One region of the Streptomyces sp. YIM S03343 genome, then DNA from elsewhere that is predicted to be linked to it. Evidence: riboswitches for the same ligand, from Rfam matches in the RefSeq annotation. Region 1 holds a riboswitch; each other region holds the start of a gene.

Region 1 (2,261 bases):
GCCGCTCACCGTACTGGGTGAGCACATCGACGACCGTCTCGTCGGCGCCGGACATCATGGCCCCGAACCGGCAGGCCACCGCGACCAGCGAGCCCGTCTTGCCGCCGAGCACGTCCAGATAGTGCTCGACCGGGTCGCGGCCGTCGGCCGGGCCCGCCGTCTCCAGGATCTGGCCGGTGACCAGCCGCTCGAACGCCTCGGCCTGCACCCGCACCGCCTCCGGGCCCAGGTCGGCCAGGATGTGCGAGGCACGGGCGAACAGGAAGTCGCCGGTCAGGACGGCCACCGAGTTGCCCCAGCGGGCGTTGGCGCTGGGCACGCCGCGGCGCACCGCGGCCTCGTCCATGACGTCGTCGTGGTACAGCGTGGCCAGATGGGTCAGCTCCACGACCACCGCCGACGGCACGACACCGGGCGCGTACGGGTCGCCGAACTGCGCCGCAAGCATCACCAGCAGCGGCCGGAACCGCTTGCCGCCCGCCCGCACCAGGTGCTGGGCCGCCTCGGTGATGAAGGGAACCTCACTCTTGGTGGCCTCGAGCAACCCTTCCTCGACAGCCGCCATACCGGCCTGGACATCGGCTTCCAGAGCCTGGTCCCGCACGCTCAGCCCGAACGGCCCGACGACGGTCACGAGGGTTCTCCTGTCTGCTGGCGTCTACCGGCGATTACACGGTTTGTCGATAGGTCGCTGCCATCACTCAAGTCAGCGTATCCGGTCAGCTTTCGATCACCGATAGCGCCCACCGTCACAGGAGGGGTGCTATTGGATCACGACCGTTATGTCGTCGATCAAACAATATGAACGGACATTGATTGACTTAATAGGAATTATTACCGTCTATCGCGCATCAGGCGATCGCACACCGTCACCACAACAACGACCGGAACCGCGCGAGAGGTTCCTCGCAGACTGCCCGCCGAATTGCGCCCCGACTGCCCATGGTTGGGCATATTGCCCGATTAGTCGCAGTTGCTGAAAGCCGTGAATTGTCTCACTCGGCACAGCCGTCCACCCTGGTCCGCCTCCCCCTCCTTCTCTGCACATCCCCTTCCCCCTGGGGGCCAGTTGACGCTTCCCGGACGCAAAGGATCAAGTACCCCATACACCTCACACCAAGGTCAACTGGTGCGATACCCGCCTCCGTGACTTGTTCTGGACATCTGCTCTCGCATACGTTCCCGGCCAGTCGAGCGGAACGCCGAATCCTGCCGCCGCCCGACGGCCAACGACCACTCACCACGGCAGGAGCGGGGGACCCAGGTAGAACGCCGGGACCGGACAGTGCGCCGGGGCCGGCTCGGGGTGAAATCGGACCGCCGTACGGTGGCCCGGCCGGGCAGCTCCCGCCCGAACCCGACAGCTCACCTCGCAGGCGACGGAGAGGAACTTGCCATGCCTGCAACGGGCCAGCTTCGCCATGCCTTCCGCACCTCGCGCGTCCTGCGCACGCTCACCGTCGCCGTCACCGGCGCGGCCGTGCTCGCGCTCCCGATCGTCGGCGCGACCAGCGCGTCCGCGGCCACCCCGGTGACGTCCGCCTCCACCACCCTCGCCGGGTACCCGAACACCCTCGACGGCTGGATCCGCGAGTCCCTCGCGATCATGGCGCAGAAGGGCATCCCGGGGACGTACAACGGCATCTACCGCAACGTCATACGCGAGTCGTCGGGCAACCCCAACGCCATCAACCTCTGGGACTCCAACGCCGCGAAGGGGACTCCGTCCAAGGGGCTGCTCCAGGTGATCGACCCGACGTTCCTCGCGTACCACGTGGCCGGGACGTCGTACAACCCGTTCGATCCGGTGGCGAACATCACCGCTGCGTGCAATTACGCTGCGGCGGTTTATGGGTCGATCGACAACGTCAACGGAGCGTATTAGCTCCCGCTGGGTCGGCTGGTATTCCTCGGGGGGTGGTGGGGTTTTGGCCGCCGGGCCGGTGGGGGGTGGTCGCGCAGTTCCCCGCGCCCCTTGGAGGGCCGGTGGGCTCTTTGGCCGGCAGGCCGGTGGGGGGTGGTCGCGCCGTTCCCCGCGCCCCTTGGAGGTGGCTGGTCGAGTTCTTTTGCCGACGGGCCGGTGGGGGCTTGGCGCGCAGTTCCCCGCGCCCCTTCGGGGGGGCCGGTCGAGTCATTGGGTGCGGGACGGTGGGGGCTTGGCGCGCCGTTCCCCGCGCCCCTTCGGGGGGCGGGGCGGGTTCTTTGGGTGCGGGGCCTAGAGGCTTGGGAAGAGGCGGTCCAGGGTTTCGGCGATGCCGTCG
Region 2 (2,261 bases), 190 kb from region 1:
CCCCAGAGGCGGTCAGGCCACCCGCACCACGCTGTGGATGATCGACGCGCCGCCGTAGTAGATCGACTCCTCGCGCACGTACGCGCCGGGCTTCGGGGCGTGGATCATCATGCCGTTGCCGATGTAGAGACCGACGTGGCTGACATCGGAATAGAAGAAGATCAGGTCACCCGGCTTCGCGTCGGCAACGGAGACCGTCGTTCCTGCGTTGACCTGGTCGTACGTCACACGCGGGAGGCTGACGCCCGCCGCCTTCCATGCGGCCTGGGTGAGGCCCGAGCAGTCGTAGGAGCCGGGGCCGGTGGCGCCCCACACATACGGCTTGCCGATCTGCGCCCGGGCGAACGCCAGCGCCTTCTCCGCCTTCGTCGAGGTCGAGTCCGAGGAAGACGACGAGCCTGATGAAGAGCCCGATGAGGAGGAGGACGAATCCGAGGACGAGCCCGAGGACGCGTTGTCCTGGGCCGCCTTCTCTGCCGCTGCCTTCTCGGCCGCCGCCTGCTGCTTCGCCAGTTCGGCGGCCTTGGCTGCGGCTTCTTCCTGCTTCTTCTTCTCGATCGCCGCGAGCCGGGCCTTCTCCTCGGCGTTGAGCTTCGAGAGCAGGTCACGCGCGTCGGTGAGCTTCGTCTGGACCGTGGCCTTGGCCGTCTTCAGGTCCGTCTGCGACGTGGTGAGCGCCTCCAGGCTCTGCGCGGCCTCCTGACGCTTCTTCATCGTCGCCGACTGCTCGCTGATGTAGTCGTCGACCGCGCCCTTCTGGCGGTTGGTCAGACGGCTCATCAACTGCGTCTGGTCGAAGTAGTCCTGCGGAGAGTCCGCGAGGAGGAAGGTCGCCGTGTCGGGTTCGGCGGCGCCCGTGCGGTACTGGGCGGCGGCGAAGGAACCCAGCTGCTCCCTGGCCGTGTTGAGCTTCTGGGTGCGCTTGGCGACGTCGTCGAGGAGGGTGTCGACGCGCTTCCGCTGCTTAGTGGACTTCTCCTTGGCCGCGTTGTACTTCTCGGTCGCCGACTCGGCCTGGCGGTAGAGGTCGTCGACCTTCTTCTGGACCTCCTCCAGGCTCGGTCTGTCGTCCGAGGGCGCCGCGTTGGCGGTCTGGGAGAGAAGGGCCACGGAGGTGAGGGCGGCGGCCGTGGCGATGGCGGGGGTGCGTATGCCTGCGACGCGCGGGCCGGCGGGGCGCGACTTGCGGTGCGACGCCAAGGGAGGCGACTCCTTCCACGTTCCGCCTACCGGGTTAGCTGTCGGGTTCGGGCGGGTGGTTCGGAAGGGTTGCCCTACGGTCCCTATCCCGGCGGGGATACGGGCCGATTCACCCCAAGTTCGGTTGGGTCCCCGGCTCCGGCTGCCGTGGGGGCGCACCGGACTCGGCGGAGCCGCGCGGCCCGGCGACGTTCGCCGGTGGGGGTCGTGCGGCCTGCCCGGCACGGTAGCCAACTCGTGTGGCCTCTGTGAAGGTTGATGGCCGATATGCCCGATACTAATTTGTGACCTTCACCTCGGTGAGGCTTTGTCGTCGTCCTTATGGGGGGATCTGCGACCGCTTGTCCGAGACGGGGGATGGTCTGGTCCGGGGGCGGTTCGGATGCGGCCCGGGTGCGGCCCGGGTGCGATGTGCCCGGTCGCCGGTGTCCGCGTGCCTGATGCGTCCTGGTCCGTGCGCGGGTCCGCGTACGCCCGGCGGTGCCGCCGGGGGATTCCCGGAGCGGGCCCGGGTTGTCAGTGGGGGGTCCTAGACTCGGAGAGCGATGAGCAGCCTCTTTGACGACAGCTTCCTGGCGGATCTCCAGGCCCCGCGGGGCCATGACGAGGAGCCCCCGCCGCCGCCCGAGGACGAACACGTACCGGAGTCGCTTCCGGACGATCTGTTCGGCGGGAAGTTCGACGTGCCTCCGGACCGGGACGAGTACTACCGCAACGGCGCCCCGCGCCCCGCCGTGGATCCGGCCGCCCTGCTGGAGGGGCTGAACGACAACCAGAGCGCCGCCGTCGCGCACTCCGGCACCCCGCTGCTCATCGTGGCCGGAGCCGGTTCCGGCAAGACCCGTGTGCTCACGCACCGCATTGCGTATCTGCTGGCCGATCGCGGCGTGCACCCGGGCCAGATCCTCGCGATCACCTTCACCAACAAGGCCGCCGGCGAGATGAAGGAGCGCGTCGAGCAGCTCGTCGGGCCGCGGGCGAACGCGATGTGGGTGATGACCTTCCACAGCGCATGCGTGCGCATCCTGCGCCGGGAGTCCAAGAAGCTCGGCTTCACCTCC
Region 3 (2,261 bases), on a different contig from region 1:
CAGCCGGTCGGCCTTCTCCAGCCGGTCCAGGAGCATCTGCTGGACCGCCTCGTCGCGCGCCCGGTCGTAGAGGACACCGCCGCCGACGGGCACGGCGAGCAGCACCACCCCGAGCACCGCGGCCACCGGGGCGCGGCCCGGCCAGGTCAGCCGGGTGCGCATGCCCACCAGCGCGCCGTGCGCGGCGGCGGCCGCGAGGACGAGGGCGTAGCCGACGAGCGCGGCGCCCGGGACGCCGTCCGCGTCGGCGGGCAGCGCGACGAACAGCAGGATCACGGTGGCCGCCCAGCAGGCCGCCGCCCCCAGCCAGTGCCGTACCAGCACGTACCCGAGGCCCAGTCCGCTGAGGTTGAGCAGGGCCACCGCCGCGGCGCGCAGGCCGTCCGGCGGTGCGGGCGGCGGCCCCGACGGCATGGGCGGAATCGGTGGCGTGGGCGGGACCGGCGGAGGGTAGTACCCGCCGTTCGGTGGTCCGTACGGACCGTACGTATCTCCGGACATGGCGGATCCCCCCGGTCAACACTTGCCACAAGCCTATGAGTTGCCAGTGTACGGACGACACGGACGGCTCACCAGAACAAATGCACGAGCACAACAGGCGGCGCACCGGGGCGAGATCACGATGACGTATCGGACATTCCGCGCTTCAACCTTCACGGAAGACACACACGTTCGTTAAGTTGGTGTCTAGGCCGTACGACTCCCTCCGGCGAACCTCGCCGGGTCGCGCGGCCTCCGCCTAATCCGGTACGGCCCACACGTCGTCCGGAGCCGGGGACCCAACCGAATCCCGGGGTGAATCGGCCCGACTGCCCACCGGGGCACGGGCCGTAGGGCATACCTTCCGAGTTCCGTCGCCCGAACCCGTCAGCTAACTCGGTAGGCGGAGTACGGAAGGAGTACGTCCCCCATGGCGCCGGAACGCAATCAGCGTCGCGGAGGCTCCGGTCTCCCTGGCATGCGTGACTCCGATCCGTTCGGGGGAGGTGACGGTCCCAGCCGCGCCGAGGTGCAGCGGCGGATCGACCGCCTCTACGACCGGGCCGAGACCGACAGCAGGACGTTCAACGCGACGCGCGCGATGGCTCTCGGCACCTCGTCGTCCGCCGGTGCGCCGGTCGTCCGCCCGGCGTCCGGCAGGGCACGCGGCGGCTCCGATCCCGCCCTCGACAGCGTCACCCGGCAGTGGTTCGACGCGGCGAGGGGCTCGATCGGCCCCACCGTGGCCGCCGCCCTGCCCCGGGACCTGCTGCCCGGCCGCTCCCCCGCCGCCCTGCCGGGCCCCCCCGCGGAGCGCCCGGACTACAGCGCCACCATCCGCGAACTGGAGGCCGCCGCCCGCCCCGTCCTGGAGCTGACGGCAGGTACCGCTCCGGCACCGGCCGCCCTTCCCCCGGCCGAACGCACCGCCGCACTGCCGGAACTGACCGCGGCGCCCACCGAACTCCTGCCCCCGGCAACCGAACCGGCTTGGCCGCCCGCGCAACTGCCGCCCGCGCCAATGGACTCGGCACCCGGGACCGGCTCGATACCGGGCATCCCCGCGCAGCCGACGGCCGCCCGACCTGCCGTCACCGAGCCCCCCGCCCCGACGCCCGCAGTGCCCGGGGCATCTCCCGCACCCTGGGCGACGGCCACCCCCGCGACCCGGCCGAGCCCCGCCTCCACCGCCCATCCGGACCGCTCCGCGATGGGTCCCGCCAAGGAGCGCAACCGGCTCAAGCTGACCGCCGCCCACCAACTGCTGGCCCGCCGCACCGCCCAACTCGCCCCGCAGGCACCGGCAATACCGGCGGCTCCGGCCCCCATGGCACCCCAGACGCAGCCCACCTGGCCCACCGCACCCGACCCCACCGGCCAGTGGCTGCCACAGCAGCCCGATGACTACGGCACCACGACCTACGCGGCCCCCACCCCCACGGCGGCCCAGGACCCGGCCACGGGCAGCATCCCGACCGTCCCCTCCGCCCCGACCCTCCCCACGATCACCCAGCCGCCGCTTCAGGCCACCCCTGGCAAGGCAGCCGCCGCGCTGGACTTCGCGCGGGCCCAGCTCGGCCGCCCCTGTCTGTGGGGTGCCGCCGGACCCGAGGCGTACGACTGCGGCGGGCTCACCCAGGCCGCGTGGCGGGCCGCCGGGGTCACCCTGCCGCGCACCGCGCCGGAGCAGGCGAGCGCAGGCACCCTGGTTCCCCTCACCGAACTCCAGCCCGGCGACCTGCTGTTCTTCCAGGACGGCCCGAGCCATGTCGGCCTGGTCA

What was found. Region 1 has a riboswitch for cyclic di-AMP ahead of ACSYGN_RS16720 (transglycosylase SLT domain-containing protein). Riboswitches for the same ligand answer to the same signal wherever they lie in the genome.
Region 2: linked by a shared signal. The riboswitch ahead of ACSYGN_RS15785 (C40 family peptidase) and the one ahead of ACSYGN_RS16720 (transglycosylase SLT domain-containing protein) in region 1 are both predicted to bind cyclic di-AMP.
Region 3: linked by a shared signal. The riboswitch ahead of ACSYGN_RS38450 (C40 family peptidase) and the one ahead of ACSYGN_RS16720 (transglycosylase SLT domain-containing protein) in region 1 are both predicted to bind cyclic di-AMP.

The regions. Positions count from the first base shown of each region.
Region 1 covers NZ_JBPUKX010000001.1:3,910,166-3,912,426, forward strand. The annotation lists gene ACSYGN_RS16715 (polyprenyl synthetase family protein) at 1-634, opposite strand, end outside; cyclic di-AMP (ydaO/yuaA leader) riboswitch at 1,261-1,394, shown strand; gene ACSYGN_RS16720 (transglycosylase SLT domain-containing protein) at 1,397-1,885, shown strand; gene ACSYGN_RS16725 (HAD family hydrolase) at 2,216-2,261, opposite strand, start outside.
Region 2 covers NZ_JBPUKX010000001.1:3,715,781-3,718,041, reverse strand. The annotation lists gene ACSYGN_RS15785 (C40 family peptidase) at 13-1,200, opposite strand; cyclic di-AMP (ydaO/yuaA leader) riboswitch at 1,209-1,380, opposite strand; gene ACSYGN_RS15780 (ATP-dependent DNA helicase) at 1,746-2,261, shown strand, end outside.
Region 3 covers NZ_JBPUKX010000002.1:597,687-599,947, forward strand. The annotation lists gene ACSYGN_RS38445 (hypothetical protein) at 1-414, opposite strand, end outside; cyclic di-AMP (ydaO/yuaA leader) riboswitch at 742-902, shown strand; gene ACSYGN_RS38450 (C40 family peptidase) at 959-2,261, shown strand, end outside.